Linked DNA regions of Duganella zoogloeoides. The protein of the gene in region 1 binds, or shares a complex with, the protein of each later gene. Links are inferred from orthologs where the notes say so. Each region holds a gene or a part of one and is shown on either strand. Other genes may lie near its edges.

The links.
Region 2: the proteins of uvrB (region 1) and SR858_RS02585 are in contact, whole or in part, in a crystal structure (PDB 7EGT), measured with the Thermus thermophilus proteins. The link is inferred for Duganella zoogloeoides from one-to-one orthologs. Residues at the interface, in WP_096411307.1 of Thermus thermophilus: Glu23, Leu25, Arg26, Asp27, Gly28, Glu29, Arg30, Phe31, Arg55, Glu326, Asp327, Phe328, Glu379, Ser382, Gln383, His398, Gly400, Arg401; in WP_096412145.1 of Thermus thermophilus: His654, Arg656, Phe657, Gln666, Asp668, Glu669, Lys680, Arg681, Leu682, Ser683, Lys685, Tyr686, Ala687.

Annotation. Positions count from the first base shown.
Region 1 is NZ_CP140152.1:4,135,553-4,151,173, reverse strand. What follows is about bases 7,982-10,981. They hold uvrB (excinuclease ABC subunit UvrB), read right to left. Parts: upstream 10,520-10,981; coding sequence 8,444-10,519; downstream 7,982-8,443. Other genes in these bases: SR858_RS18295 (amino acid aminotransferase), read left to right, coding at 10,636-10,981; SR858_RS18305 (pirin family protein), read right to left, coding at 7,982-8,433. In the rest of the region: SR858_RS18345 (MarC family protein), read left to right, coding at 1-362; SR858_RS18340 (TonB-dependent receptor), read left to right, coding at 574-3,438; SR858_RS18335 (group III truncated hemoglobin), read right to left, coding at 3,493-3,918; SR858_RS18330 (alternative oxidase), read right to left, coding at 3,967-4,611; SR858_RS18325 (DUF1971 domain-containing protein), read left to right, coding at 4,866-5,147; SR858_RS18320 (autorepressor SdpR family transcription factor), read left to right, coding at 5,249-5,530; SR858_RS18315 (SdpI family protein), read left to right, coding at 5,527-6,183; SR858_RS18310 (alpha/beta hydrolase), read left to right, coding at 6,217-7,290; more of SR858_RS18305, read right to left, coding at 7,414-7,981; more of SR858_RS18295, read left to right, coding at 10,982-11,838; SR858_RS18280 (hypothetical protein), read right to left, coding at 12,298-14,889; SR858_RS18275 (DUF3334 family protein), read left to right, coding at 15,173-15,621. UniProt on the Escherichia coli protein: The UvrABC repair system catalyzes the recognition and processing of DNA lesions. A damage recognition complex composed of 2 UvrA and 2 UvrB subunits scans DNA for abnormalities.
Region 2 is NZ_CP140152.1:572,989-588,620, reverse strand. The notes cover bases 11,987-14,997. They hold SR858_RS02585 (UvrD-helicase domain-containing protein), read right to left. Parts: upstream 14,634-14,997; coding sequence 12,339-14,633; downstream 11,987-12,338. Other genes in these bases: SR858_RS02580 (M56 family metallopeptidase), read right to left, coding at 14,899-14,997; SR858_RS02590 (BPSS1780 family membrane protein), read left to right, coding at 11,987-12,303. In the rest of the region: dxs (1-deoxy-D-xylulose-5-phosphate synthase), read right to left, coding at 1-185; SR858_RS02645 (polyprenyl synthetase family protein), read right to left, coding at 186-1,082; SR858_RS02640 (exodeoxyribonuclease VII small subunit), read right to left, coding at 1,079-1,345; SR858_RS02635 (aromatic ring-hydroxylating oxygenase subunit alpha), read left to right, coding at 1,690-2,790; SR858_RS02630 (DMT family transporter), read left to right, coding at 2,803-3,726; SR858_RS02625 (sulfurtransferase), read left to right, coding at 3,744-4,598; SR858_RS02620 (hypothetical protein), read right to left, coding at 4,874-5,155; SR858_RS02615 (ZIP family metal transporter), read right to left, coding at 5,208-5,909; SR858_RS02610 (dienelactone hydrolase family protein), read right to left, coding at 6,112-6,993; polA (DNA polymerase I), read right to left, coding at 7,023-9,788; SR858_RS02600 (hypothetical protein), read left to right, coding at 10,061-10,468; SR858_RS02595 (homoserine kinase), read left to right, coding at 10,559-11,515; more of SR858_RS02590, read left to right, coding at 11,515-11,986; more of SR858_RS02580, read right to left, coding at 14,998-15,632. UniProt on the Escherichia coli protein: A helicase with DNA-dependent ATPase activity. Unwinds DNA duplexes with 3'-5' polarity. Translocates on single-stranded DNA with 3'-5' polarity. Initiates unwinding more efficiently from a nicked substrate than double-stranded DNA.

The DNA.
Region 1 (15,621 bases):
TGATCCTGCTGTTGATCTCGATCCGCATGATCTTCCCCCATCCCGATGGCGTGCTGGGCCGCACCGATGGCGCCGAGCCGTTCATCGTGCCGCTGGCCATTCCTGCGCTGGCCGGCCCGTCCGCGCTGGCGACCGTGCTGCTGTTCTCGAGCGAGAGCACCGGTGAAGTGCTGGTGCACGTGGCGGCGCTCGCTGCCGTGGCGGTGGTGTGGCTGGCCGTGTTCCTGTCCGCCGAGCGCCTGCAAAAAGTGCTGGGTCCGCAGGTAATGACCGCGTTCGAGCGGCTGATGGGGCTGATTCTGACCGCGATGTCGATCGAGATGCTGCTGAGCGGAATACGCGAGTTCGTCAAGACCTTGTAGGCCGCAGGACCGCGTCCCGATTGAAAAAAAGCTGTACAGTGCGCGAGCAACGGCGCTACAGTGGCTGAAACAACAATGTAAACAATTTACATAGTGATGCGCCCCCGTCTCTGCGTCGGGGGCGCGCGGCCTCACCACTGTCAGCATCATCGGCGCCCCCTTGCGGCGCCATGCCTGGTGATTATTCCGAACGACAAAACCAGGAGTACCCATGAATAGCTCTGCCCGGCATACGCCTGCCTTTCGCCTGTCCGTCATGTCCACCGCGCTGGCCGCAACATTTGCCGCCGCGCTGATGGTGGCCCCGCTGGCGCACGCCCAGCTCAGTACCGCCACCATTCAAGGCCAGGTTGCCAGCGGCGCAGCACCCTCGGCTGGCGCCGCTGTCACCGCCACCAACGAACTCAACGGTTATAAGTATGAAACCACCACCCGCGCCGACGGCAGCTATGTGCTCACCGGCGTGGCGCCCGGCACCTACCGCATCCGCGTGGGCGAGCAGCAGGCTGAACCGGTCACCGTCAGCGTGGGCCAGACCAGCCAGGTCAACCTGCAGTTGCAGGCGGGCGTGCAGCAGGTGGTGATCACCGGCTCGGCGTCGCGGCGCGACGTGACCGGTTCCGAGGTGGGCACGTCGGTGTCGCGCCAGCAGATCGAAAAGCTGCCGCAGGTCACCCGCAACTTCCTGTCGTTTGCCGACCTGGCGCCCGGCGTGCGCTTCAATGTCGATACTGCCGGCAACGTCAAGATGCAGAGCGGCGCGCAGAGCCAGGACAATGTCAACGTGTTCATCGATGGCGTCAGCCAGAAGAACAATATCCTGCGTGGCGGCGTGTCTGGGCTCGATTCGAGCCGGGGCAATCCGTTCCCGCAATCGGCCGTGGCCGAGTACAAGGTCATCGCGCAAAACTACAAGGCCGAGTTCGACCAGGTGTCGAGCGCGGCGATTACCGCCGTGACCAAGTCGGGCGGCAATACCCTGAGCGGCGACGTGTTCTGGGACCACAGCGGCACCAACCTCACTGCCAAGGACCCGTTTCAGAAGGAGTCCGAGCGCCAGGGCGTGGGCCGGCCGTCGTCGTCGCAGGACCAGTATGGCGTGACGCTCGGCGGTCCGATCAAGGAAGACGTCGCGCACTTCTTCATCGCCTACGAGGGCAAGAAGATCGACAGCCCGCGCCAGGTGATTGCGCAGCGCACCGACTTGCTGCCCGATGCCGGTATCGTGCCGTCGCTGCTGGCGCGCCAGGGCTCGCAAGTATCGAGCTTCAAGGAAGACCTGCTCCTGGTCAAAGTCGATGCGCAGATCTCGCGCAACCAGCGCATGGAGGCGACTGCCCGCGTGCGCCGCGAGTCCGACCTGATCCCCGAAGACCTCAAGCTCAGCGTCGCCGAAAACGTTCTTGACCGTACCAACGATGAAGACCGCTTCGACGTCAAGCACGAGTGGAGCGACAAGGGCTTTTTGAACGAAGCGCGCTTCGGCTACGAAAAATACAGCTGGAACCCACGTTCTGAGGCGGCCAACCCGTACGTGCGTTACCAGGTCTCTCCCAGCAACTCCGATAACAACGTGGTCGATGTGCTGATCACCGGCGGCTCGCCCAACAACCAGTTCCGCCAGCAGCGCGGCCTGTTGTTGCAGGACGATCTCACCTATAGCGGGCTGGAAAACCATACCTTCAAGGCCGGGGTAAAGGTGAAACGCATCGATTACAACCTGTCCGGCACCGCGCGCGCGGTCGAGCAGCGCTGGGAGCGCATCGACACCACCACCGGGATCCCGAGCCTGATCCGCTCGGAGCCGGCAATTCCGTCCGCTGGCGTGGCGTTCTCCAACAATCAGTACGGTATTTATTTCCAGGACGACTGGCAGGCCACCGACAAGCTGCTGCTCAATCTCGGTGTGCGCTACGACTACGAGAGCAATATGCTCAACGACAGCTACGCCACGCCGGCCGACCGCGCGGCCATCTTCGACCGGCAAGATCCCCGCGACGGTGCCGCTGCCGGCCAGACCTATGCGCAGTCGCTGGCCAAGGGCGGCGTCAACATCGCCGACTACATCAGCAACGGCAACAGCCGCAAGCCGTTCAAGGATGCGTGGGCGCCGCGCCTGGGCCTGTCGTACGATATCAACGGCGACCGCGCCTCGGTGCTGTTTGCTGGCTGGGGCAGGGCGTATGACCGCGCAATTGCCAACCACGCGCTCGACGAGGCGCAAAAGAACTCGCAGCCGGGCGGCGAAATCTGGCTGATCAGGAACAACCACAAGATGGCGTACACCGACCAGTTCAGCGTTGGCCTGCGCCAGGCGCTGGGCCGCTGGAACGGCGAAGTGGGTTACACCAATTCGCGCAGCCGCAACCAATTCAACTGGTTCGGCGGCAACCGCGACGTCAACGGCACCTGGGGCAACGGCAGCCCGATCGATCCGCTGTTCGGCTCGGTGCCGGGTTACAGCACCCTGGTGCTCGGTGACTTCATCACCCAGGCCAAGGCCGAGAACATTTACCTGAAACTGGACAAGCCTTATACCAAGGCGTCCACCTGGAGCCTGGGCGCGACGTACACCTACAGCCGCGGCGAAACCACCAACAACGAGTGGACCAACAACACCTTCAACTGGACCTACGGCCGCTACGCCACTGCCTGGAATCCATCGACCGACGTCGAAAAGCACCGGCTGGTGGTGGCGGGCGTGTCGGACGGCTTGCTGCCGTTCGGGTTGATGGTGTCGGGGAAAGTGACGGTCGGCTCGGGCCTGCCGTACCGGATCACCGACTGCTCGCGCGGTTCCACCAGCTGCGTGGCGGCCGAAGGCAAGGGCAGCAACTTCCGCCAGGTGGACGTGGGCCTGGCCAAGGAAGTCAAGTTCGCGTTCGGCGCGCTGTCGCTGCGCGCGGACGTGCTCAACCTGTTCAACAGCATCAACTACGGCGGTTACGACGGCTGGGGCGGCGGCCCCGGTAATCCGCAAAACCGTCTCGGCGGCGACAATGCCAACCTCGGCGTGCCCAACTCGGTGGGCGGCCCGATGCGCACCGTGAAGTTCAGCGCGCGTTACGCTTTCTGATAGCGCCAGCGTGCGCAGGGCGGTAAGTTTGCCGCGCGTATGCTGATGCTGGTATCAAATAACCGATGTTCCAGGCAGGTTATTTCTACGGTGCAGAGTTGGCGGTGCGAAGTCTTTTTCGCCGAAGAATCCATACTCGAGTGAAGTTGCAATTCGCTCAGCGGTCATGTGGAATTGCGCTGCGATTTCCGGCCTGAACAGACGGCTGCTGACCGCCTTGAATTTGGCAAGCCAGCGCACAAAGTGTTCGCTGGTGACTCCTTGCAGCAGCATGTGTTTGCCGAAGACATTCCCCTGGAAGCTTTTTGTTCCCAACATCACCGTCGCCCAGAAGTCGACCATGCGGTCGAGATGCGGCGCCCAGTCCGCGCCGATGGCAGCCTCGAAGATTGGGAAAAGCTCTGCGTCGCCCCGTACATCGTCATAAAACTGATGGACAAGCATCGTTATCGATGCGGCAGTGAGTTCGTGATATGCCATTGCTGATCCTTGTACTTGTGCGGCTTTTACCCGTCTGGCGGACGAAGATTATGCTTTGAGGTCGATGCTGACAGGAGTAAGTGCATCGGCGTATCCGTGGTTCACATTGCGGTGACCCATTTCATCCTTGCGCACTTCCACTACCACGTCACGCAAGCGGGCATTTGCAGGCAGGTTCCAGTAAGCGATGGCGATCGCTGGCGCCGGCACGTTCTCAACCCGTCCAGCATCGATCTCTTCAAGGTAGAGTGTATAGCTCACCACCGCTTGTTCCTCAAAATAGCCGACCAGGCGGTGGGCCGTACGGGCAGAGACCAGGTAAAGCAGGAAGAAGAACATAAAAAACAGGGCCTGAACAACCAGGATCACGACGCGTTCAAACCAGCTGGGCTTGGCGATCTCGACGAATGTCATCAAGTGCATGCGTTCATTTTCAGCCTCGTCCAGCAGCGTACGGATCCAGTTGTTGTCATCCACCATCCAGCGCAGGCAGCGCAGGTGGACCAGCATTCCACCAACCATGCCCGGTACTGCGGCGACGGTCTCCAGCACGATGGCGCGGTTGCCGTAGCGCTTAGCGAAGAAGGTGTCGGCGAAAAAGCGCAGCGTCAGGGTGATCCCCAATGCGATGCGATCAGAAATGTTGCGGGCGGCATGGTGGTCGTCCAATGCGATGTGGTCACTTGTTTTCATTTTTTTGCTCCCGTCAGTGTGATATTGCTAGAAGAAGGCATGTAATCGGCCGGATCACAAAACATGTAGGTAGAATACATCTTTAAAAATAAACCTGTCAATGCACTTGAAAAATTAATATTTGCCCTGTAACCGCACGGCCCTCAAGCTCTACCATTAGTTGGGGGGCGGCATCGTCCGAAGGGCCACTATCAGCTAATCTTGAACCAACGTATTTTGCAAGCGCAACATATTTCAACCTCAGGAGATACCGCATGAACACCATACCTTCCAGCGCCGCACACTACCGTAGCACCCCTGTATTTACCCAGGACACCGTACCCGCAGCCTTGCAGCGCGCGCATACCACCGCTGCCGATGTATGGGGCCGCATCACCATTCTGGAAGGAAGCCTGCTCTACCGGATCACCGATGCACGGCGCGAACCGGAAGAGATTCTGTTGACGCCGGATCAGCCGGGTATCGTGGAACCCGCCATTCAACATGAGGTTGCCTTAGTCGGCCCTGTCACTTTCCAGATCGACTTCCATCGGTAGCGTGCAGACGCCCGTCAGGCCACCGGTCAGTGAAATTATTTGACCGCTTGTTCCCATTCCTCTATATTTAGATAATTATCTAATTAGATGTTTATCTCAACATGAGTGCCACCAATAGCGCGTTCAAGGCGATTGCCGATCCTGCGCGGCGCGAGATCCTGCGGCTGCTGCGCGATGGCGAGATGACGGCCGGCGACCTGGCCGAGCGTTTCGACACGAGCAAGCCGACCATGTCGCACCACTTCGCGGTACTGGTGGAGGCCGACCTGATCGCGCGCCGGCGCGAAGGGCAGACCATCTGGTACAGCCTCAATACCACCGTACTGCAGGACGTCGTCGCGTGGATGATGGACCTGACCGAACCCACCGGGAGGAAAAAATGAAAACCCGCTTCATTACCATCTGCCTCGTATTGATCGTCCTGGTCAGCGCCGTCACCTGGCATTACTTCCCGGCGTTGCCCGAGCACATACCGTTGCACTGGAATGCCGCCGGCGAAGTCGATGGCCATGGCCCGCGCGCCATGCTGTGGCTGCTGGGTCCCGGCTTGATGACGCTGGTCGCACTGCTCGGGCTGGCGCTGCCATGGCTGTCACCGCGCCGCTACGGCGTCACCGCGTTCGAGTCCACCTGGCTGTATTCGACCGGCGTGGTCGTGGTGCTGCTGGCGTATGTCCACCTGCTGGTGCTGATTGCCGCCACCGGCGGCCAGGTGCCGATGGACGGCGCGGTGCCAGCCGGGATGTGTATCGTGCTGATCCTGGTCGGCAACCCGCTGGGCAAGGTGCGCAAGAATTTCTGCCTCGGCATCCGCACGCCCTGGACCCTGAGCAGCGACCGCGTGTGGTATGCGACTCATCGCCTCGGTGCCAGGCTGATGGTTGCCAGCGGTGTGCTGGGCCTGGTCGGCGTGCTGGCTGGCGCGCCGGGTTGGCTGGTGCTGTTGCTGATGTTCTGGTGGGCGCCGGTTGCGGCGCTCTATTCGCTGGCGTGCTACAAGCGGCTGGAAAAAGCGGGTACGCTTGAATCCAGCTGAGCCGCCTTTCCATCCCTTTCAAGGAGTCCGTTGATGCGTATTACGCTGCCTTTGTGCACGCTGCTGTTCTGCTCGATGGCCAATGCTGCGGTACACGCTGCGCCGACTGTATCCGCCGCGCCCGCTGTACCCACTGTGCCGGCCGTGCCCGCGCCAGCCCTTACACGGGCCACGCCCGCCGCGCCCGTCATACCGGTCGCACCTGCGTTACCCTTTGCGGCGCGTGAAGTGACGCTCGATGTCGGTGGCGGCACCCTGCGCGGTACGGAATTGGCGCCCAAGGCGGGGGAGAGCGGCAAGGTTCCGGTCGTGCTGCTGCTCGCCGGCTCCGGCCCCACCGACCGCAACGGCAACAGCATCGCGCTGCCCGGCGCCAATGACAGCTTGAAGATGGTGGCCGAAGGGCTGGCGGCGCGTGGCATTGCCTCGGTGCGGTACGACAAGCGGCTGATTGCAGCGAGCGTCTCGCCGCAGTGGAGCGAGGCTGATCTGCGCTTCGACGATTTTGTCAACGACGCGGTAGCGTGGATCCGCCAGTTGAAAACCGATCCGCGCTTCTCCAGGGTGGTGGTGGCCGGGCACAGCGAGGGCGCGCTGATCGCAGCAGGCGCCTGCCGGCGCGGCGCGGCCGATGGGTGCGTGGAGATTGCTGGCATAGGGCGTGGTCTCGATGAAGTGCTCGACGAGCAATTGAAACCCCACCTGGCGCCCGAACAGTTTGCGCAGCACACCCGCATCGTGGCGTCGCTCAAGGAGGGCAAGCTGGCGGACGCGGTGCCGCCTGAGCTGATGATGTTGTACCGGCCGTCGGTGCAGCCTTACCTGATTTCGTCGCTGCGCCACGAGCCGCGCGACGCCATCGCCGCCTTGACCATGCCGGTGCTGATCGTGCAGGGCACGTCCGACATCCAGGTGAAGGTGGCCGATGCCGAAGCGCTGGCCAAGGCCCAGCCGGCCGCCAAGGTGGTGATCGTCGAGGGCATGAACCACCTGTTGAAAATCGTCGGCGACGACCAGGCCTTGCAGGTCAAGTCGTACGGCAGCAATGAGCTGCCGGTGGCGCCGCAGTTGCTCGATGCGGTCGCCAACTTCGTGCAGGGACTATAGGGAACCTCGAAAAACCGTAGCGAGCGGTTCGTTATCGTCGCGAGTAGCGCAGGCGTACCGAGGTACGCTGAGCAACGGAGCGGTAGCGGGCCGCGCAGTAGGTTTTTCGAGTTCCCTACAGAGTCAGCCTTCCCGGCGCTCCACCCGGCCACCGACGTGACGCGCAAAGCGGGTAGGATCGTCGCCATGGACGGGCGCCATGTCGGGCCACGGCCAGCCGCCGAAACCGGTCTGCTGGTAGTCGGCGTGGGCCTGGCGAATTTCCTGTTCGCTGTTCATCACGAACGGGCCGGCCTGCACCACGCGCTCACCGATCGGGCGGCCTTGCAGGACCAGGAACTGCGCGGGTTTGGCGCCGTTCTTCAACAGCAGCGGGGCGTCGGTGCGCAGGTCGTTGGCGCTGCGCGCTGCGATCGACTGGCCGCCGATGGTGGCGCCGTCGCCGTCAAAGTAGTACAGCGCGCGCCTGGTCTGCGCACCGCGCGTTGGCGGCAGGGTCCACTCGGCGCCCGGTTCCATCGTGATCACCCAGATCGCCACGTCGCTGTCGTCGGCGGCTGCCCACGAATCGGGTGGGGGCGCCAGCGGTTTTAATTCCGCCAACTGGCCGGCGACGCACAGCACGTCGGTGCGCGCGCCGGAAGCATCGGCCACCACCTGGCGTGGCACGTCTTCGGACCACAGCATGGTGAAATGCGGTTCGACCATCTTGCTGCGCGCGGGCAGGTTGAGCCAGATCTGGAACAGCTCGAGCGGGTTGTCGGCATCGGTTTTCAACAGAGGGAACATCTCGGAATGGACGATGCCGCGACCGGCCGTCAGCCACTGCACGTCGCCGGCGCCGAAGCGCGCCGCGGCGCCCAGCGAATCGGCATGGTCGATCAGGCCCCGCCGCACGATAGTCACGGTTTCGAAACCGCGATGCGGGTGGCCGGGGAAGCCCGGTATCTGCTGGCCGTGGTACATATTCCAGCCGTCGACATTGGCGAAATCCTGGCCGATGTTGCGGCCGGAAAGCGGCGTGGCCGGGCCATACTGACCGTTACCTTGCGGGTAGCCGTCGACATGGTGGACGCAGAATAAAAACGGGTCCATGGTGGCCCAGGGCATGCCCAGCGGGCCACTACTCAGAATTGGATTCATTGTGTAACCTTTATGACGGCAGCGTATCCGCGCCCGGGGCGCCGAACAGCTGCTTCTTGAGTCCATGCAGCTGGTCGCGCACTTGCGCGGCTTTTTCGAATTCGAGGTTCTTGGCGTGATCGACCATGGCTTTTTCGAGGCGCTTGATCTCCTTGGCGATCTGTTTTTCGCTCATCGATTCGTACTTGGCAGATTCCTGCGCCACCGCCAGTTCTTCCTTCGCCTCCGAAGGGCTGAACACGCCGTCGATCATGTCCTTGATCTTCTTCTGCACGCCGCGCGGCACGATGCCGTTGGCGGTGTTGAAGGCGATCTGCTTGGCGCGCCGGCGTTCGGTTTCGCCGATGGCGCGCTCCATCGAATCGGTCATGCGGTCGGCGTACAGCAGCGCCACGCCGTTGAGGTTACGGGCGGCGCGGCCGATGGTCTGGATCAGCGAGCGCTCGGAGCGCAGGAAGCCCTCTTTGTCGGCGTCGAGGATCGCCACCAGCGACACCTCGGGCAAGTCCAGGCCCTCGCGCAGCAGGTTGATCCCGACCAGCACGTCGAAGGTGCCCAGGCGCAGGTCGCGCAGCAGTTCCACGCGTTCCACCGTCTCGATATCGCTGTGCAGGTAGCGCACCTTGATGCCATGGTCGCTCAGGTACTCGGTCAGCTGCTCGGACATGCGCTTGGTCAGTGTGGTGACCAGCACCCGCTCGTTCTTGGCCACGCGGTCGGTGATCTCGGACATCAGGTCATCGACCTGCGAGCTGGCCGGGCGCACGATGATCAACGGGTCCACCAGGCCGGTGGGGCGCACCACCTGTTCCACCACCTGGTCGGCGTGGGTCTTTTCGTACTCGGCCGGGGTGGCCGAGACGAACACGGTCTGGCGCATCTTCTGCTCGAATTCCTCGAACTTCAATGGCCGGTTGTCGAGCGCGGACGGCAGGCGGAAACCGTAGTCCACCAGGTTGGTCTTGCGCGAACGGTCGCCGTTGTACATGGCGCTCAACTGGCCGATCAGCACGTGCGACTCGTCCATGAACATCAGCGCGTCCTTGGGCAGGTAATCGACCAGGGTAGGGGGCGGGTCGCCCGGCATGGCGCCGCTCAGGTGGCGCGAGTAGTTCTCGATGCCCTTGGTAAAACCGATTTCCTGCATCATTTCGAGATCGAACCGGGTGCGCTGCTCGAGGCGCTGCTCTTCAATGAGCTTGCTTTCGTTGCGGAAGAATTCGAGGCGGTCGCGCAATTCGAGCTTGATCGACTCCACCGCGCGCAGCACGGTCGACCGTGGCGTGACGTAGTGCGAGCCGGGATAGACGGTAAAGCGCGGGATCTTCTGTTTTACGCGGCCCGTGAGCGGATCGAACAGCTGGATCGATTCGAGCTGGTCGTCGAACAGGTCGAGGCGCACGGCCAGGTCGGCATTCTCGGCCGGGAAGATGTCGAGCGTGTCGCCGCGCACGCGGAAGGTGCCGCGGCCGAAATCGACTTCGTTGCGCGTGTACTGCATCTGGATCAGGCGCGCGATGATGTCGCGCTGCGAGACGCGGTCTTTTGCGCGCAGCGTCAGGATCATCTGGTGGTATTCGTTGGGGTTACCGATACCGTAGATGGCCGAGACGGTGGCCACGATCACCACGTCGCGCCGCTCCATCAGCGACTTGGTGCACGACAGGCGCATCTGCTCGATATGCTCGTTGATCGACGAGTCCTTTTCGATGAACAGGTCGCGCTGCGGCACGTAGGCTTCGGGCTGGTAGTAATCGTAGTACGAGACGAAGTATTCGACCGCGTTCTCGGGGAAGAATTCCTTGAACTCCGAGTACAGCTGCGCGGCCAGGGTCTTGTTGGGTGCGAAGACGATGGCAGGGCGGCCCTGGCGCGCAATCACGTTGGCCATGGTGTAGGTTTTGCCGGAACCGGTCACGCCGAGCAGGGTCTGGAAGAACAGGCCGTCGTTGATGCCCTCGCACAGCTGGTCGATCGCTGTGGGCTGATCGCCGGCCGGCGGGAACGGCTGGTGCAGCTTGTAGGGCGAGTCGGGGAAGGTGACCACGGTTGCCGCAGAAGTGTCTATTACGGGTAATTCAGCCATCTTGATCAGACCTTTGTTAGAATGACGGCCTGCCAGCGGCCTAATTTTCGGATACTAGTAAGGGGCGCTGTCAAAATTTTCCACTGCGAACCGCTCAAATCGAATCCAATCTTATCATGACGAATCCTAGCTTGTTCAGCGCCATCGACATGGCCCCACGCGACCCGATCCTGGGTATCACCGAAGCCTTCAACGCCGACCAGAACCCGGCCAAGATCAACCTTGGCGTCGGTGTCTACTATGACGACAATGGCAAGGTGCCGCTGTTGGCTTGCGTACAGAAGGCCGAGGAAATCCTGATCGCCGCGCCGGCGCCGCGCACCTACCTGCCCATCGAAGGCCTGGCTGCCTACGACAAGGCGGTGCAAGAGCTGGTATTTGGCGCCGACAGCGCGGTAATTCAAGAGAAGCGCGCGATTACCGTGCAAGCCATCGGCGGCACCGGCGCCCTGAAAATCGGCGCCGACTTCCTCAAGCGCTTCGCGCCCGATGCCCAGGTCTACATCAGTGACCCAAGCTGGGAAAACCACCGCGCGCTGTTCGAAAGCGCCGGCTTCACCGTCAACAACTACAGCTACTACGACCCAGGCACCCACGGCGTCAACTTCGCCGGCATGATCGCCGACATCAAGGCCATGCCTGCCGGCTCGATCGTGCTGCTGCACGCGTGCTGCCACAACCCGACCGGCGCCGACCTGACATCCGCCCAGTGGGATGAAGTGATTGCAGCCGTGACCACCGGCGGCCTGGTGCCGTTCCTCGACATGGCCTACCAGGGCTTTGGCGCGGGCATCGCAGAAGACGGCGCCGTCGTGCGCCGCTTTGCCGACGCCGGCGGCCCGCTGCTGGTCTCGAACTCGTTCTCGAAGTCGTTCTCGCTGTACGGCGAGCGCGTGGGCGCCCTGAGCGTGGTGGCCGCCAGCGGCGAAGAAGCTGCGCGCCTGATGTCGCAAGTTAAACGCGTGGTGCGCACCAACTACTCGAACCCGCCGGTCCATGGCGGCAAGGTCGTCGCCACCGTGCTGACCACGCCGGAACTGCGCCAGTTGTGGGAAGACGAGCTGGCCGGCATGCGCGTACGCATCAAGGAAATGCGCGAAGCGTTTGTCGCCAAGCTGAAAGCCAAGGCGCCGTCGCACGATTTCGACTTCGTGCGCGACCAGGTGGGCATGTTCTCGTACTCGGGCCTGACCAAGGAGCAGGTCGGCAAGCTGCGCGAGCAATCGATTTACGCCGTGGACACGGGCCGTATCTGCGTGGCAGCACTGAACTCGCGCAACATCGATACCGTTATTGACGCCATCGCCAAAGTACTCTAAAATCTTGCTTCTTCGGATCGCGGTAACGTGATTCGAGATGGCAACAAGACGTACCGTTAAGAATTGCACTGAAAGAATTCTTTCTTGAAAGTGCAAGGCAAACAGTATAAAATGTTGCCTCTTTTCCCTGATAGCTCAGTTGGTAGAGCGACGGACTGTTAATCCGCAGGTCCCTGGTTCGAGTCCAGGTCGGGGAGCCAGAATTTCAACACAGCGCCGCGGTGCTGTGTGAACCGATGAATGCAGAGCTCGCAGCATGCATCGGGTAGTACCAAGCGACACAATTCCCTGATAGCTCAGTTGGTAGAGCGACGGACTGTTAATCCGCAGGTCCCTGGTTCGAGTCCAGGTCGGGGAGCCAGAATACAAGAAGGCCACGTTGAGAAACGTGGCCTTTTTCGTTTACCGCCCCCAAAAAAAACTTCGGGGGCGTAACTATTCCCCCGAAGTTTGCTTACCTCACGGCCAAACCGCCTCAGTCCAATCCCGCCACACCTTCAACCGCGCCGGCTCCGCCCCCATCTGCGTTGCCTTCCACAGTCCGTATTGTTCGGTCTGCTCGGTGGTCACCTGGCCTAGGTTGTTGGTGATCATGTAGTAGCCGCCGTCCGGATACTGGCCCAGCGGCGCCCTGGCCTGGTCGAGGCAGTAGCGGAAGCCGGCGACGTTTTCCGGTTCGCCCAGTTCGGTGTTGGCCGGGTCGCAGCGGCGCCAGGCGCTTGCTGGCTGGTGGGTATACAGCGCGTTGAACTGGCCGATCGCACCGTTCACGGTTTTCAGGTAGAGGCCCGGCTGCAGTTCGTCGAGGAAGCGGTAGCGCGAGGGTTGTACGCCTTCGCGCGTGGCCTTGTCGAGGAAGTTGGCGGTGGCCAGGTGCTTGACGATCTGGGCGCGGCCGTAGCGGGCGGCGTTGTCGTAGCCGGTGGGGCCGTTCGGGTCCCAGATCGGGATAGCGTTGTTGACGTATTGCGCGCCCTTGATGCGTCCTTGCAGCAGGCGGACGTTGTGGCTGTTTTGCAGTGCGCGCGCCGCCGGTGTGCCGGAGCCCACGAGGTCGCCGATGTATTCGTCGAACGCGGTCAGGTACGGCCAGTCCATCGGGTAGTTCACCCAGCCGCTCTGGCCCCCGGGATTGACCGTCATCTGCAACTGGTACCACTGGTTGCTGCGGTAGTAGGAGCCGACGATGTTGTCCGCCTCCCATGCCGTATACCATTCGCGCGTGATCTTGCCCGCTGCGTTCTTGTCCTCCTGGTACACCATGTGCGGCGCCAGGAAGAACAGGCTGACGGTCTGGAACGGCCAGCCGTGCGCCTCGCCGCGACCCTTCCACTGGCCGGTGGTTTTATCCTTGTCGCCGATAAACCAGGTCTGGTTGCCTTCGAGCTGGTAGTCCTGCGCCAGTTCCCACTGCTTGACCACATTCCAGTGGAACATGCTGGCCACCGCGCGTTCGATGAAGGCGTTCGTGGTGAAGTCGCGCGGCTTGGCGGCGGCCATGGTGGTGCTGTTGGCCAGGGTTTGCAGGTAGGCCGCGCCGCGCTGGGCGCCGTATTGCTGGCCGTTGTCGGCAATGTGGTTGCCGCGTCCGCCGCCGAGGAATTTATAGGCGTCCCACCCGGTAAACGTCATCATGGCATTGATCTGCACCCGCAGGTCCGGGATCAGGTGGCTGTAATCGGCGCGGTTGCCGTTGGGGTTCTTGTGCTGCTCGAACCAGTTGATCAGGTCATGGTAACGGCCATTGGGATTTTGCCAGCCTTCGTTCGGATGCTGGATGCCGTTGGTAAAGCCGCTGCCGTCTGCAGTCGTGGGCCAGATGTCGAGCGGATGGGTGGTGGGTAGCCAGGCATTCCAGTCGGGGAACTGCATCGGGATCGCGGTCTCGCGCACGTTCATGGTGGCGTCGGGATTCATCACGCGGTCGATGTCGGCCTGGGTGAGGGCCAGCGGCGCGTTCAAAGGCTTGCCGAACAGCGCTTTCACGGCATCGGCCGGATTGGTCAGTACCGCATCGAGGCCGGCGCCGGCCGACCATTCGGTAGCGCAAGCAGCGGTAGTGCAATCGAGGCCGGGGCCGGGCTGGTATGGCGGATTCCATGGTCGCGCCCTGGCCACGTAGGGTACGTCCTTGAGCGATGCGCGCAGGAAGGCGGCGATCTGCGCACCCTGCATGTCGGACAGGCCGTGGAAGCGGCTGCGCTGGACGATGGCATTGTTTGAATAATTGAAGTACTGCAGGTCGCGGCCATTGTCGGCGTGGCACGAAGCGCACGCGGCCTGCAGCTTGCGGGTGACGATGGCCGACTTGGCGTTGTTGCCATGCGCGTACCACAAGGCTTTGCCGGCATCGATGCCGGCTTGCGCCAGGTTGCCAGTGCCGCGCTCGCTCAGCGGATCGAAGTGCTGCACGGTGGTGGTGTCCACCTGCGCCGCGCTGGCGTCCTGCAATTGCAGGTTGAGGATGCGGTAGCCGTTCGATTCGCCGTCGGTGCCGTTGAAGCGGAACTGGATGCGGTTCATGCCGGGCAGCGCCACCAGGCGCGCCCTGGCTGCCGCGTCGAGCGGCACGGTGATGCGGGTAGTGTAGAAGCCGCCGTTGATGCCGCCATGCAGGCGCTCGTCATCGGCCAGCACCATGTTGGCATCGGTAACGTCGATCCACGGCGCGTTGCTGTCGTCGCCAGCGCCGCCAAGGATGCGCATGCTGGCCTTGATCTTGACGGGCAGGGCGGTGGTGGCCTCGAATTCGGGCGCGCCGTAGAAGCCGCAGCGGTGGCACTGGAACCACAATTGTGTCGCGGCGCCGAGCTTGTCGGCGGCCAGGCCCAACCGCGCTTCGGCGATCACTGGCGTGGTCGGCGAACCGTTGCCCAGCACTTCGAGTGGCAGCACCAGCGCATCGTTTCCGGCCAGCACCGTGGTGGCGGCGAAGCTGGCGGTCTTGGCAGCCGGTTGCCGGTTGGCGCCATCGCCGGCGCCGCAGGCTGCCAGCAGGGCGGCCACGGCCAGCGCGCACGCCGTCCGTAATCGTGAGCGGAAATTGTTCATTGGTGTTCCCCGGGATTGATGGTTGATTCGATATGTTTGATGTGGCGGTAATGCCGGAGAATGTTACCGGAAATCAAATTCGATTTGAAACGAACAAGGTCTGCTATGAGGCATAGGCGGATGGCTCACAGAATTTGCATTTCGGCACAAATGTTTCATGAAATCGCAGGTATCGGTGGACGTGAATCTTGCATCTGGTTATTCTTCTAACTCGGGACGCGGTCGTTGCGCAGCGCGCACCTGCGCCCAGCTTTTACAATTGAAAAGGTCACAGAGGTTCACCATGAGTTTTGAGAAAGAAACGGTTGTCTACGGCACCGAGGATGTGCTGAAGAGCTTGTGCGATTCCGTATCGCGCGTGATCAACGTGGCCACGCAGAGCCGCGTGAACTATTCGGGCATGGTGCAGCGCATTACCAAGATCGGCCTGAAGCCGGACATCGGTTGCTTCGTGCTGTTCGACGGCGGCTTTACCGGCCTGGTGGTGCTCAACTTCAGCGCCGCCACCGCGATGGAAATCTACGAGCGCTACATGCTCACCATGGGCATGCCGAAGTCGGAACTGGCCACCGCCCACACGTCGGACGAAGTGTCCAACATCATGGGCGAGCTGATGAACCAGATCGTCGGCGACTTCACCGGCAAGGTCCGCCGCGAGCTGCAAACCAACATCACCCAGAACCAGCCGAAAATGCTGGTGCTCAACAAGCAGGTGATGCTGAACGTCGATAC
Region 2 (15,632 bases), 3.6 Mb from region 1 along the record:
GTGTTGAACACGTAGTGCAGCGCTACCGTCAGCTCGACCGTGCCCAGGTTGGACGACAAGTGACCGCCCGTCTTGGAGACGGAGTCGAGCAGGTAGGCGCGCAGTTCGTGCGCCAGCGGCGTGAGTTGATGGTACGGCAGTGCGCGTACGTCGGCCGGTGAATCTATTTTTTCTAGCAAGTTCATTTATGCCTTCCGCTGCACGATCAAATCCGCGAGTTCGCGTAACCGCAGAGCCTTGTCTCCGAACGGCGCGAGCGCTGCGTGCGCATCGAGCCGCAATGTTTCTGCCAGCGCGCGCGATGGCTCCAGCCCCAAAATCGACACGTAGGTCGGCTTGTTGTCAGCCGCGTCCTTGCCGGCGGTCTTGCCCAGCGTGGCCGAATCGGCGGTGGCATCCAGCACGTCATCGACGACCTGGAACGCCAGGCCGATCGCGCGCGCATACTGGTCCAGCGCCGCCATCGCGGCCGCATCGAGGTCCTTGCCGGCCAGCGCGCCCAGCAGCACGGCTGCGCGCAGCAAGGCGCCGGTTTTGAGCTGGTGCATCTGTTCCAGTTGTTCCAGGGTCAAGCTCAGGCCCACGCTGTCGAGGTCGATGGCCTGGCCGCCGCACATGCCGGCCGAGCCCGATGCATGGGCCAGCACCTTCAACATGGCCGCCAGGCGCGTCGGTGGAATCAGGCTGGTGTCGGCCTCGGCCAGCACCACGAAGGCCTGCGATTGCAGCGCGTCGCCGACCAGCAGCGCGGTTGCTTCGTCGTAGGCGATGTGGACCGTGGGCTTGCCACGGCGCAGCGCGTCGTCGTCCATGCAAGGCATGTCGTCGTGCACCAGCGAGTAGGCGTGGATCATTTCCACGGCCGCTGCCGCGCGCGCCACGATGGCGGCATCGGCATCGAACAGCGCGCCGGCCGCGTAGGCCAGCAACGGTCGCACGCGCTTGCCGCCACCGAGCAGCGCATAGCGCATGGCGGCGTGCAGCCTGGTGGGCGTGGCGGTGGCAGCGGGCAGGAAACCCGATAAATCGTTTTCCGAGCCGGCCTGCACGGTTTTCATCCAGTCGTCGAAGGCGGCGGTCATTGTTCGGCCTCGGCGGCTTGTTCGAATGGCTTGAGCATGTCGCCCTCGAGCACCTTGACCTGGGACTCCACTTTTTCGAGCTGGGCCGCGCACAGCTTGACCAGCTCGGAACCGCGCGCATAGGCGGCCACCGATGCTTCGAGCGGCAGCTGGCCGGCTTCCATTTGCGCAACCAGTTGGGCCAGCTCTGCCATCGCTTCTTCAAACGAGACGTTGGCGGCGGCGGCGGTCGTTGCAGCTTCGGCAGATAATTTCTTAGACATCGTTATTCGTCGTTTTCAGACATGGTCACTCAGGTTTCAAGGCAAAAAAGCTTGCCAGGCAGTGTAGCCCGTTATTTTAGAACAAACCACCCACTCCGGTGGAACAATACGGACGCCACCCGGACGGATGACGGATTTTATCGTAATCGCCACTGTATACGTGAAGTGCATGCATTTCTTGCATTTCCCTACAAGTTGGACCAGTGCTCCCTCTGCCCCCGCCCGGTAAAAAACGGTATAATTGCCGGTTCTGTCCGAAATACTATTTTCAACTTACTTGAATTCAGGAATTTGCGGATTCTGTCTCTTCTTGGTTTGATGTATTTTAATTAAGGGGGGTTTGGATGTCCGATCTGGGTACCCACGCCAAGCTGGCGCGTTCTAACGCGCAACTTCCGGTTGACGTCTATTTTGACGAGGCGCTGTTACAGCGCGAAAAGCAGCAGTTATTCCAGAGTGGTCCGCGTTACGTCGGCCACGAACTGATGGTGCCCGAGGTCGGCGACTTTGCCACGCTCGCGGCCGAAAACGAAGGCCGCATGCTGGTGCGCAACGCCAATGGGCTCGAATTGCTGTCCAACGTCTGCCGCCACCGGCAGGCGCTGATGTTCAATGGCCGCGGCAACGCCAATAATATCGTCTGTCCGCTGCACCGCTGGACCTACGACCTCAAGGGTGAACTGATCGGCGCGCCCCACTTCGCCGAAACGCCGTGCCTGAACCTGCCCAAGACAAAGCTGCAAAGCTGGAACGGCCTGCAGTTCGAGCAGAACGGCTATAACGTCATGGAAAAGCTCAAGAACCTCTCGGTCACGAAGGATCTCGATTTCTCCGGCTATATGTTCGACCGCGTGGAAGTGCAAACGTGCGATTACAACTGGAAGACTTTTATCGAAGTCTACCTGGAGGACTACCACGTCGAGCCATTCCACCCTGGCCTGGGCGGCTTTGTCAGCTGTGACGACCTGCGCTGGGAATTCGGCCAGGACTACAGCGTGCAAACCGTGGGCGTGAACAAGGGCCTGCTCAAGTCCGGCTCCGAAGTCTACAAGCGCTGGCAGGAGCAGGTACTGAAATTCCGTGGTGGCGAGGCGCCGCCGTATGGCGCGATCTGGCTCACGCTGTACCCGAACATCATGGTCGAGTGGTATCCGCACGTGCTGGTCGTATCCACCCTGTGGCCCGATGGTCCGCAGCGCACCCGCAACGTGGTCGAGTTCTACTACCCCGAGGAAATCGTGCTGTTCGAGCGCGAGTTCATCGAGGCCGAGCACGCCGCGTACATGGAAACCGTGTCGGAAGACGACGAAATCGCCTTGCGCATGGATGCCGGTCGCAAAGCCCTGCGCGCCCGGGGCGAGACCGACGCCGGCCCTTATCAGTCACCGATGGAAGATGGCATGCAGCACTTCCACGAATGGTACCGATCCAAGATAGATTTATAAAAAGGAAACTGGATGCAATCGCTTTGGATGTTGTTCGCTAGCTTTATGTTCGCCGTCATGGGGGTGTGCGTCAAGCTGGCATCCGAAGAATTCTCCACCTCCGAAATCGTCATGTACCGCGGGGTGGTCGGCGTGATCGTGCTGGCCATCATCATCAAGTCGCAGGGCGGCAGTTTCCGCACTACCATGCCGCTGGCCCACCTGTGGCGCTGCATCATTGGTGTGGTGTCGCTGTGGCTCTGGTATTACTCGATTGCCGAACTGCCGCTGGCCACGGCCATGACCCTCAATTACCTGTCGCCGATCTGGATCGCCGTGTGGCTGTTCGCGCTCGGCTGGTGGCACGCCAAGGGCGACATCAAGTGGCCGCTGATGATGGCCGTGATGATGAGCTTTGTGGGCGTGGTCCTGCTGTTGCAACCGGCCTTCCACGCCAACCAGCTCACGCCTGCCCTGGTCGCCCTGTTCTCCAGCCTGTTGACGGCCATGGCCTATATGCAGGTGCGCAAGCTGGGCCTGGCCGGCGAACCGGAAAGCCGCGTGGTGTTTTATTTTGCCGTCACCAACATCGTGGCCGGCCTGCTCGGCAACCTGCTGCTCAGCGGCGACCAGCCGGTGACCTGGCACCCGATCAACAGCTGGCACGGCGGCCTGCTGCTGCTGGGCATCGGCATCTGCGCCACCAGCGCGCAAGTGGCCATGACGCGCGCCTACCGCCTGGGCCAGACCCTGGTGGTGGCCAACCTGCAATACACGGGCATCGTGTTTTCCAGCATCTGGGGCGTGCTGGTGTTCGGCGACGTGTTCAGCTGGATGAGCTGGACCGGCATCGCCATCATTCTCGCTTCCGGCGTGGCCGCAACGTTCTACAATACCCGCAATACAGAGCGCGGCAAGGCCATCGACAAGGCCGACCCGATTTCCAGCGAAGTGTAGTCCACGGAGTGTTCGCCATGCATACCACCCTGATCAGCGCCGCCGACCTGGCCCAGCACGTTCTCGACAGCCGCTGGGTCGTGCTCGACTGCCGCCACGACCTGATGAACCCGGACGCCGGCCGCGACGCCTTTGCGGCCGGCCACATCCAGAACGCCCAGTTCGCCAATATCGATACCGACCTGTCCGGCGCCAAGACCGGGCTCGACGGCGTATTCCGTGGCCGCCACCCGCTGCCCGAGCGCACCGTCCTGATCGAGACGCTGCGCGCCTGGGGCATCGACGACGACACGCAAGTGGTGGCCTACGACGCCCACGGCGGCATGTTTGCCGCGCGCCTGTGGTGGCTGCTGCGCTGGATCGGCCACCCGGCCGTGGCCGTGCTCGACGGCGGCCTGGCCGCCTGGCAGGCCGCCGGTGAGCCGCTGGTCACGCCGGTGGCGCCACGCGCGCGGGGTGCTATTGCCGAACGGCCAAGCCTGACGCAGACGGTAGCGGTGGACGATGTGGTGGCCAACCTGGCCACGCAAAATAAAACCGTGGTCGATGCGCGCGCCGCCGACCGCTATCGCGGCGAGAACGAAACCATCGATCCGGTGGGCGGGCATATCCCCGGCGCGCGTAACCGCTTTTTCAAAGATAACCTGGCGCCTGACGGCCGTTTCAAGGATGCGGCGCAATTGAAGGCCGAGTGGGCGCCGCTGTTTGCCAGCGCACCGCAGGCGATCATGCAATGCGGCTCGGGCGTAACCGCCTGCCACAACCTGCTGGCGCTGGAAGTGGCGGGCTTGCCGGGCGCGGCGCTGTACCCGGGTTCGTGGAGCCAGTGGTGCGCCGATCCGGCGCGGCCGGTGGCGACGGGACAGGATTAAGTTTTTCGGATTCTTACATTGCGTACCCAACGGACGATGACGATGTCGTTGGCTGTCACACGATACTCGATGGTGTGTCCAGTTTTGGGAACCGGATAGCGGCGTAGCGCTGGCAAATACGTCGCGTGCCGATATCAGGCTGAGTAGACAAAAGGTCGATCACCTTAGTGACCCTCTGCAATACCAGGAGTCCGGTGGAATAATCCTGCGCGTTGACGTGCGCCATGGTCTGGTCGAGCGCTCGCTGTGCGGCTGCCGACCACCTTACAGTCCGCTTAGCCTGCTTTACGCTTGCCGCGCACATTGGCGTCCAAGATGCGTCGTGCCTGTGCCATCACATCGTCGTGAGCGACAGTGCACCCTGCTGCAATGTCCTCATCGGCATTGAGATTGGCTTGCACCGAATCCTCGATATCGTCGAAGCCGTACAGGTAAATCTCGGGCCAGATACTGTCCACGCTGACGTTGGCCTTGCTTGCCAGACGCTCAAGGCGCGCAGAGTCCGCAGCCGATAGTGCTGCCAGCGCCGCTGCCTGCTTTTGAGAAGGAAGGTCCATCCCGCCATCTTACCCCTCCCGCTCCAGACTGCAAGCAAGCTGGGCTTTATGGTCAGCGGTGACTGGTAAAGAACACCACGATCGCCACGCCGGTGGCGATCAACAGCACTTGCTGCACCGATTCGCGCAGCGTGGCGCGCCGCTGCATCTGGGGCATCAGGTCGCTCACGGCGATGTAGATGAAGCCCGACGACGCAAACACCAGCACGTACGGGATCAGGCTGCTGGCGCGGTCGAGGAAGTAGTAGCCGAGCAGGCCACCGGCGATCGACAACAGGCTGCACAGCAGGTTGTAGATGTAGGCACGCGTGCGCGAAAAACCGGCGTTGAGCAGCACGATGAAGTCGCCGATTTCCTGCGGGATTTCGTGGGCGATGATGGCCAGGCCCGTCACCAGGCCCAGTTGCGGGTCGGCCAGGAAGGCGGCCGCGATCAGGATGCCGTCGGTAAAATTGTGCATGCCGTCGCCGACCAGGATCATCCAGCCGGCCTTGCCGGCCTCGGACTTGTCGTGGCCGTGGTGGTGGTGATGGCCGTCGTGTTCGTGGTGGTGCGAGTGGCGCATGATGGCCAGCTTTTCCAGCACGAAGAACGCCAGCAGGCCCGCCAGCAGGGTCGCGAACAGGCTGCGCGGGCTGGCGGTGGAATCGAATGCTTCAGGCAGTGCATGCAGCAGCGAAGTGGCCAGCATCAGGCCGACCGACAGGCTGACCATGCGCTCGACCACCTTCGACAGCAGCGTAAACGAGAACACGGCAGCGGCCGATATGCTGACGACGCCGGCGAGCGTGGTCGCCAGAATGATGGAAATGAGTACGGGATCGATGGTATAGCCTCTTGTGCCTGGCCCGTCCACAGAGGGGGCCGGGGCGTTATTTTACCGCCCGGCACGCATTTCTGCTCATTTTTGGCTAAAAACAGCCTTCCTGGCCCATCGGTCCCTCTTTAGTCTGGCTTTACGCCACGCCGTTCTGCTTGAACCACGCCAGCATGCGGCCCCAGCCATCCTTGGCGTCCGCCTCGACGTAGCTGGGCCGGTAGTCGGCGTGGAAGGCGTGGCCCGAGTTCGGATAGACCACGAAAGTCGACTTGTTTGCGCCCTTGGCCAGCGCCGCTTTCATCGCTTCGACCGATTCCTGCGGAATGCCCGTATCTTTCAAACCGTACAGGCCCAGCACCGGCACGGTCAGAGATGGCGCGATATCGACCGGATGCCTGGGCGTGTTGGCGCTGGTAGTGCCCACCAGCCGGCCATACCACGCCACGCCGGCCTTGATGGCCGGATTGTGGGCGGCGTACAGCCAGGTCACGCGGCCGCCCCAGCAGAAACCGGTGATGGCGATCTTGTCCGGATTGCCGTTGTTGGCCTTGGCCCATGCCACCAGCGCGTCGAGATCGGTCATCACCTGCGCGTCCGGGGTCTTGGCGATGATGTCGCGTTGCAGTTCGGCGATCGAGGCGACCTTTTGCGGGTCGCCCTGGCGCACGAACAGGTCGGGCGCCAGCGCCAGGTAGCCGAGCTTGGCGAAGCGGCGGGCCACGTCGGCGATATGTTCGTGCACGCCGAAGATTTCGGAAATCACCAGCACCACCGGCAGGTTGGTCTTGCCTTCCGGCTGGGCGCGATAGACCGGCACGGCCTGGCCAGCCACGTCGAGCGTGATGGTGCCGGCGGTGAGGCCGGCAGTATCGGTCTTGATGACGTTTTGCGCGACCACCGGCATGGCGGCCACGGCAAAGCCCGTACCGAGCGCGACCTTGATGAAGTCACGGCGGTCGAGGCCGTCCGATAGCGGGGTTTTCAACAAACTCTCTGCGTCGCGTTGCAAGTCATCCATGCGTTTTCTCCGTCAGTGAAATAACTAAATTAGTGCGCCTCTTCCCAGTTTTTACCGACACCCACTTCCGCCAGCAGCGGCACTTTCAATTGCGCCACGCCTGCCATCAGTTCCGGCAGCTTCTGCTTGACCAGCTCCAGCTCGGCATCGGGCACTTCCAGCACCAGTTCGTCGTGTACCTGCATGATCATGCGGGTTTGCAATTTGTCCGCTTCCAGCCAGTTCTGCACTGCCACCATGGCCAGCTTGATCAGGTCGGCGGCCGTGCCTTGCATCGGCGCGTTGATTGCCGCGCGCTCGGCGCCCTGGCGGCGCGGGCCGTTCGGGGAATTGATTTCAGGCAGCCACAGGCGGCGGCCGAACACGGTTTCCACGTAGCCGCGCGCTTTCGCCTGCAGGCGGGTGTCGTCCATGTACTGCTTCACGCCCGAAAAGCGCGCGAAGTAGCGGTCGATGTAATTTTGCGCGGCGGCGCGCTCGATGTTCAGGTTGGCGGTCAGGCCGAACGCGCTCATGCCGTAGATCAAACCAAAATTGATCACCTTGGCGTAGCGGCGCTGCTCGCTGGTCACCTCGGCCGGCGGCACGCCGAAGATCTCGGCGGCGGTGGCGCGGTGGATGTCCTCGCCGTCGGCAAAGGCGCGCAGCATTGCTTCGTCGCCCGAGATATGGGCCATGATGCGCAGCTCGATCTGCGAATAGTCGGCCGACACCAGGTGACTGCCCGGCGGCGCAATGAACGCTTCGCGGATGCGGCGACCTTCCCTGGTGCGTACCGGGATGTTTTGCAGGTTGGGGTCGTTCGATGCCAGCCGGCCCGTCACCGCCACCGCCTGCGCGTAGTTGGTGTGCACGCGGCCGGTGTCCTGGTTGATCATCTTGGGCAGCTTGTCGGTGTACGTGGACTTGAGCTTGGACAGACTGCGGTATTCGAGCAGCACTTTCGGCAGCGGGTAGTCCTCGGCCAGCTTTTGCAGCACTTCCTCGTCGGTCGATGGTGCGCCGCTCGGGGTCTTTTTCACCACCGGCAGTTGCAGCTTCTGGAAGAAAATTTCGCCGATCTGCTTGGGCGAACCGAGGTTGAACGGCTGGCCGGCCAACTCGTGCGCCTGTGCTTCGAGTTCGACGATGCGCGCGCCCAGTTCGGCGGACTGGATGTCGAGCAGCGCGGCGTCGATGTGGACGCCGTTGCGTTCGATCTTTTGCAGCACCACGGCGGTCGGCAGCTCGATCTGGCGGTAGATGTAGTTGAGCTTGTCGTCGTTTTCCACCTGGGCCGCCATCACGCCGTGCAGGCGCAAGGTGATGTCGGCGTCCTCGGCCGCGTAGTCGGTGGCACGTTGCAGTTCCACCTTGTCGAACGTGATCATGTTGACGCCCTTGCCGCATACGTCCACGAACGGAATCGTGGTGTGATCGAGGTGGCGCAGGGCCAGGTCGTCCATGCCGTGGGTGCGGTGCGATTCGAACACGTACGATTGCAGCAGGGTGTCGTGGTGGATGCCGCGCAGCTGGACGCCGTGGTTGGCGAAGATGTGGCTGTCGTACTTGAGGTTCTGGCCCACCTTGAGCTTGCTGTCGTCTTCGAGCCATGGCTTGAGTTTTGCCAGCACGTGCTCGCGCGACAGCTGCTCCGGCACGCCCGCGTACGCGTGCGCGACCGGGATGTAGCAGGCCATGCCCGGCTCGGTGGACAGCGAGATGCCCACCAGTTGCGCGGTCATCGGTTCGAGCGACGTGGTTTCGGTATCGACTGCCGTCAACACGGCCGCATCGATCAGCGCCAGCCATTTATCGAGCTGGGCGTCGGTCAGCACCATCTCGTAGTTGACGTTGACCTTGGGCGGCTCGCCAAACATGTCCTGCGTGGCCGAGACCGCGCCGCCGGCCGGTACTGCCTTGGCAGCAGCAGCCGTGGCCGCAGCGGTGGGTGTCACCGCGCTCAGCTCGCGCATCAGGGTTTTGAAGCCGTACGTGGTGAAGAACGTGACCAGGGTGGGACCATCCTCGGGCCGCGCCACCAGCGATTCGCTGATCGACATCATGTGATCGGCCAGGTCGCAGTCGGTTTTTACCGTGATCAGCTCGCGGCTGCGCGGCAGCCAGGCCAGCGCGGTGCGCAGGTTTTCGCCGACGGCGCCGGTAATCTTGTCGGCATTGCTCATTACGCCGTCGAGCGAGTCGTAGGCGGTGAGCCATTTGAGCGCGGTTTTCGGGCCGCATTTCGAGACGCCCGGCACGTTATCGACCGTGTCGCCGATCAGGGTCAGGTAGTCGATGATGCGGTTCGGCGGCACGCCGAACTTGGCCAGCACACCGGCTTCGTCCATCTTCTCGTTGTTCATGGTGTTGATCAGCATGACGTTCGGATTGACCAGTTGCGCCAGATCCTTGTCGCCGGTGGACACCACCACCTTCATGCCGGCCTTGACCGCATCCACGCACAGGGTGCCGATCACGTCGTCCGCTTCCACGCCATCGACCATCAGGATCGGCCAGCCCATGGCCTTGACCGCCTCGTGGATCGGCTCGATCTGCAGGCGCAGGTCGTCCGGCATCGGCGCGCGCGTGGCCTTGTATTCGGGATACATATCGTCGCGGAAGGTTTTACCCTTGGCGTCGAACACGCAGGCGATGTAGGCGGCCGGGTAGTCGGCGCGCAGGCGGCGCAACATATTGACCATGCCGTGCATGGCGCCGGTGGGGTAGCCGTCCGGGCTGCGCAGGTCGGGCAGCGCGTGGAAAGCGCGATAAAGGTAACTGGAACCGTCGACTAACAGCAGGGTATTTTGCATAAGAAACTGATCTATGTGAGGGGCGTGCGGTGGCCGCAACAGTAACAGCAGCGGCGACTCGCAGAGTGAATGGCGCATTATCGCAGGTTTTAAGCAGCGCTTCGCCCGCCGCACGGGATTTCCAAAACTGAAATGGTTTCTTAAGGAAACCTTACTGAAGAGGCGGAAATGGGCTTTTTAGAGCAGGGATTCGTGCACGTTTGTTACAATGGACCATACTTAAAAATATCACGCATTCCCCACCCGGTCAGACTACGTCAAGGCGATCCATCATGAAGCGCACCTCCTCCCTTTTGCCTGTCCTGCTCCTCGCCATCGGCGCTCACGCCATGGCACAAACGCCGCCCAGCGACAAGCCGCCCAAGCTGGAAAAGCTGGAGGAGGTCACCGAAGATGGCGTCAACGTCAGATCCAACCAGTCGCAGCAGGGTACCCAGATCAAGGATAACCGCGACAATAACGGCAACCTGATCAACACCACCGTTACCGCCGGTGGCAGCACTTATACCGTGCGTCCGGCCCACCCGGCCGGCCCGGTACCGGTCGGCGAAGGTCCGGGCCCTACCTTGAGTGGCCCGCAATGGAAGGTGCTGGAATTCGGCGGCCCCAAGAAAAAGACCCCGGTAGAAGACGACAGCACCACTGACGTACCGCCGCCCGCCGCGCCCGTCACCAAATAAGCACCTGCGGCTGCGCTCCGGCGCAGCGCAGGATTTCGGCGCGCACGCTGTGCAGCGGCGCGCCCGTTCACCGAACCCATCAAGCTTCTCATGGCAGTGTTTACTCCGGTCACCCTGGACGACGTCAACCAGTGGATCACGCAATTTCCCCTCGGCAAGCCAACCGCCTTGAAAGGCATCGCTTCCGGCATCGAAAACAGCAATTTTTTCCTCGACACCGAGCAAGGTGAGTATGTACTCACTATCTTCGAGAACCTGTCGTTTGAGCAGCTACCATTCTACCTGCAACTGATGCGCCACCTGGCAGACCGCCAGGTACTGGTGCCGGCGCCGATTCCCAACCACCGGGGCGAGCTGATTGTCGCCCTGCACGGCAAGCCGGCCGCCATCGTCACCAAGCTCGAAGGCAGTTCGCAAATGGCGCCGCAACCGGTGCACTGCGCCGAAGTGGGCGCCATGCTGGCGCGCATGCACCTGGCCGGCCGCGACTATCCGCTGCAACAACCGAATCTGCGCGGCCTGGACTGGTGGAACGACACCACGCCCAAGGTCTTGCCGCACCTGTCCGACAGCAATGCGCACCTGCTGCGGGCCGAGATGCATTTCCAGGAAGCATTTGCCGGTTGCGACACATATAAGCAGTTGCAGACCGGACCCGTGCACGCCGACCTGTTCCGCAACAACGTGATGTTCGACGGCGAGCGCCTGACCGGCTTCTTCGACTTTTACTTTGCCGGCTGCGACACCTGGCTGTTCGACGTGGCCGTCACCGTCAACGACTGGTGTATCGATCTCGACACCGGCGTGCTCGACGTGGCGCGCGTGCGCGCCCTGCTCGACGCCTACCACGGCGTGCGGCCGTTCACCGCCGCCGAACAAACCGCCTGGCAACCGATGCTGCGCGCAGGCGCGCTGCGGTTCTGGCTCTCGCGGCTGTATGATTACTACCAGCCGCGGGAGGCAGAAATGCTTACGCCACACGATCCCACCCACTTTGAGCGCATCTTGCGCGAACGTATCGCCACGCTGGCGCCGAAGCTTTTTTGATGACTAAATACACCGCCCGCACCGGCGTGCACTGGGTTAAACAGGGCCTGCTGCTGTTCCGCAAGCAACCCGGCGGCCTGATGGCGCTGTTCTTTTGCTGCATGTTCCTGTCGATGTTCATCATGATCATCCCGGTCGGACAACTGGCCGTATTCCTGCTCACTCCGCTATTTTCGGTGGCCATGCTCGAAGGTTGCCGGCACGCGGACGAGGGCAAGCGCGCACTGCCCAATTTGTTGCTGAGCGGCTTCCGCAAGCCTGCCCGCGGTCCGCTGCTGACGCTGGGCGCGCTCAACCTGGTGGTATTGCTGCTCGCTGCCGTCGTGGTCTACAGCATGTCGGGCGACGTGCTGGCCCGCATCGCCGAGCATCCGGACAAGGTCGATCCCGCCCTGCTGCAAACCATGGTGGTGCCGATGCTGATCGCCTCGGCCATGTACACCATCACCTGGATCCTGACCTGCTTTGCCGCGCCGCTGGTGTTCTGGCAAAAAATCACGGTGGGCAAGGCGTTGTTCTTCAGCGTGGTATCGGTGGTGCGCGCCTTCAAGCCGATGTTCATCGCGACGGCGGCGCTGCACCTGCTGTATTTCGTCAGCTCCAACATCGTCGCGATGATCTTCGGTGCGTCGCAAATGGCGATGGCGGGGATTTTCACGCTGTTGCTGCTGTTGATCGTGCTGGCGCACTGCACCCTGTATGTGGCGTACCGCGACATGTTCGACCACCCGCAGGCAGCGGCGCCGGTGGATCTGGAAAAGCACGACAGGCCGGATACGATGGCGTAAAAAAAGGGCGCAGAGTGCGCCCTTTCTTGTATCAGTTATCGCCCCAACCGCTCCAGCTTGGCAATACTCAAATCGAGCACCTTCATCCCGGCGCTGCCGAAATTGATCTGCGCGCGGGCATTGGCGCCGCTGCCTTCGATGTTGACGATCACGCCCTCGCCGAACTTGGCATGCTCGACCGATTCGCCGATGCGCCAGCCCGATGACTTTTGCTGCATTTTCTGGGCGATCGCATTGTCCGAGCCGATCAATGGCGCCTCGTCCCACGCGGTTTTCTTGTTGGCGAACCAGTGGGTTTGCGCCTTGGCCGACAGCCACTTGAGTGCATCTTCCGGCAACTCGTCGAAGAAGCGCGATTTCATGTTGTAACGGGTTTGGCCGTGCAACATGCGCGTTTGCGCGAAGCACAGGTACAGGCGCTGGCGCGCGCGCGTGATCGCCACGTACATCAGGCGCCGCTCTTCCTCCACGCCGCCCTCCTCGCGCGAACTGCTCTCGTGCGGGAACAGGCCCTCTTCCAGCCCGGTGATGAACACGTTGTTAAATTCCAGGCCTTTGGCCGAGTGCACGGTCATCATCTGCACCGCCTGCTGGCCGGCCGTGGCCTGGTTGTCGCCCGCTTCGAGCGATGCGTGCGACAGGAACGCCGACAGCGGCGACATCACGGTAGCCAGCGGCGCGTCGGCATCTAAAATTTCGACGCCATCCTCGTTGACAATGGCCGCGCCCGCCTGCGCCTGCGACTGCGGCCCCAGGTGCGCGGGGGCGCCGTGACCGTAGCCCTCTTCCGCCACGAACTGGGTGGCGGCGCTGACCATTTGCTCCAGGTTTTCGATGCGGTCGGCGCCTTCCTTCTCGGTCTGGTAGTGGGTAAGCAGGCCGCTCGCTTCCAATACCAGGCGCACCAGCTCCGGCAACGCCATCTGCTGGCTCTCGAAGCGCGCGCTTTCGATCAATTTGACGAACCCGGCCAGCGACGTGCCGCCCTTGCCGGTCATGTAAGGCACGGCCGCGTACAGCGACACGCCGTACTGGGCTGACGCGCCCTGCAAGTTCTCGATGGTGCGGGCGCCGATGCCGCGCGTGGGGAAGTTCACCACGCGCATGAAGGCCGAGTCGTTGTGCGGGTTGTCCATCAATTGCAGGTACGAGATCAGGTGCTTGACCTCGGCGCGCTGGAAGTAGCGCAGGCCGCCGTACACGTGGTACGGAATGCCGGCCGAGAACAGCGCGTGCTCGATCACGCGCGACTGCGCGTTGGACCGGTACAGCACGGCGATTTCGCTGCGCGCGGCGCCGTCGGCGATCAGGTTTTTCGTTTCCTCGATGATCCACTGCGCCTCGCCCAGGTCGGACGTGGCTTCATACACGCGCACCTGCTCGCCGTGGCCGGCGTCGGTGCGCAGGTTCTTGCCCAGGCGCTTGCTGTTGTTGGCTATGAGCACGTTGGCCGCATCGAGGATATGGCCGTGCGAGCGGTAGTTCTGCTCCAGCTTGATCAGGTTCTTGACGTGAAACTCGCGCTCGAACGCAATCATGTTGCCCACGTTGGCGCCGCGGAACGCGTAAATGCTCTGGTCGTCGTCGCCAACCGCGAACAAGGCCCCGCCGCCGCCTTCGCCATGGCCGGCCAGCAGCTTGAGCCACTTGTACTGCAAATCGTTGGTATCCTGAAACTCATCGACCAGGATGTGCTGGAAGCGCTGCTGGTAGTGCTGGCGCAGCGGCTGGTTGCGGCTCAGCAGTTCATACGTGCGCAGCAGCAGCTCGGCAAAATCGACCACGCCTTCGCGCTGGCATTGATCGTCGTACAGCTGGTAGAGCTCGACCTTCTTGCGCTCATCGGCGTTGTACGGTTCGATCTTGTCGGCACGCAGGCCCTGGTCCTTGGCGCCGTTGATGAAGTACATCACCTCTTTCGGTGGAAACTTTTCGTCATCGACATTATTGGCCTTGATCAGGCGCTTGATGGCGGACAGCTGATCTTGCGAATCGAGAATCTGGAACGTCTGCGGCAGCGCGGCGTCGCGGTAGTGCGTACGCAGCAGCCGGTTGCACAGGCCGTGGAAGGTGCCGATCCACATGCCGCGCGTGTTAATCGGCATCATGGCCGACAGGCGCGTCATCATCTCCTTGGCGGCTTTATTGGTAAAGGTCACGGCCAGGATGCCCGACGGCGACACCTGCCCGGTCTGGATCAACCAAGCGATACGGGTGGTCAGCACGCGGGTTTTGCCGGAACCGGCGCCCGCCAGGATCAGGGCGCTCTGGGCCGGCAGGGTGACGGCGGCCAGTTGTTCGTCGTTCAGGTTATGGAGAAGATTTTGCATCCCGTGATTATACCGGGATGCCTGGTCAAGCACCGCCAGCCACCGCGTCGGGCCCGGACACCGGCTGGCGCCAGGTTGGTCGCGCGTTGGCAGTCGGTGGATAGTCAGTGGCACCCAGTTGGAAGCCAGTTGGCAGTCGTTTGACAGCCGGCAGGCAGTCGGTTGGCAGTCGCATGGCGGCAAAGTGACGCCGTGCTGGCGGGTGCTGGCGCCGGTTGGGCAAGGTGGCACGCCGGGCATCACGCCCGGGGTGCCAGTCGCACCATCAGGCCGACGGCGTGGTGGCCACGGCCTTGCCGCTGCCGAGCGCTTGTTTGAATACCGCTTTCATGGCCAGTTCGGCCTCGCGCTGGGCTTGCGCACGCTGGCGCCCCAGTGCGCCCATTTCGCGGCCTATCACGCCCATCGGCTTGCTCAGTTCGGCCATGCGGCGGCCCATGTCCTGGCCCACTTTGGCCGACTGCGCCACCAGGCGGAGTTGCTGGGCGTCCATCTCGCGCGCCAGTGGCGCCAGCTGCGCCTGCAACTGCGCGCGCCGGGCGTCGAGCGCGGCCCGCTTGTCGGTGTCCGAGGCGGGCAAGGCCGCGCGCTCCAGCGCCACCTGTGCCAGGCTTTGGGCAATGATGGCCTGTTGGGCGGCGGCGCGGCCGATCTCGTGGCCACGCTGCTCGACCTCGCGCAGCCCGCCATTGGCCTCCAGGTTCAGGCGCATTTTCTCGGCGGCCGCTTCCATCACCTTGCCTTGCGCCTGCATCTTGTCGCCGTGAACCTTCATTTGCGCGTCGAGTTTCTGCACCGGCACCCAGGCGGCAATCGCTTGCGCCACCAGCGCCGGGTCTTCGATCACGTAGCTCTTGTCGCGCTCGGCAAACCAGATGAATTCGCCCTTGATGGTCTTGCGCAGGTCAGCCACCTTGAGCATGTCGTCGGTGTTGCCGGCGATCAGCATGCGGCTACGGTCGAGCGGCACCAGCGCATACGCGCTGTCGCGCTTGCCTC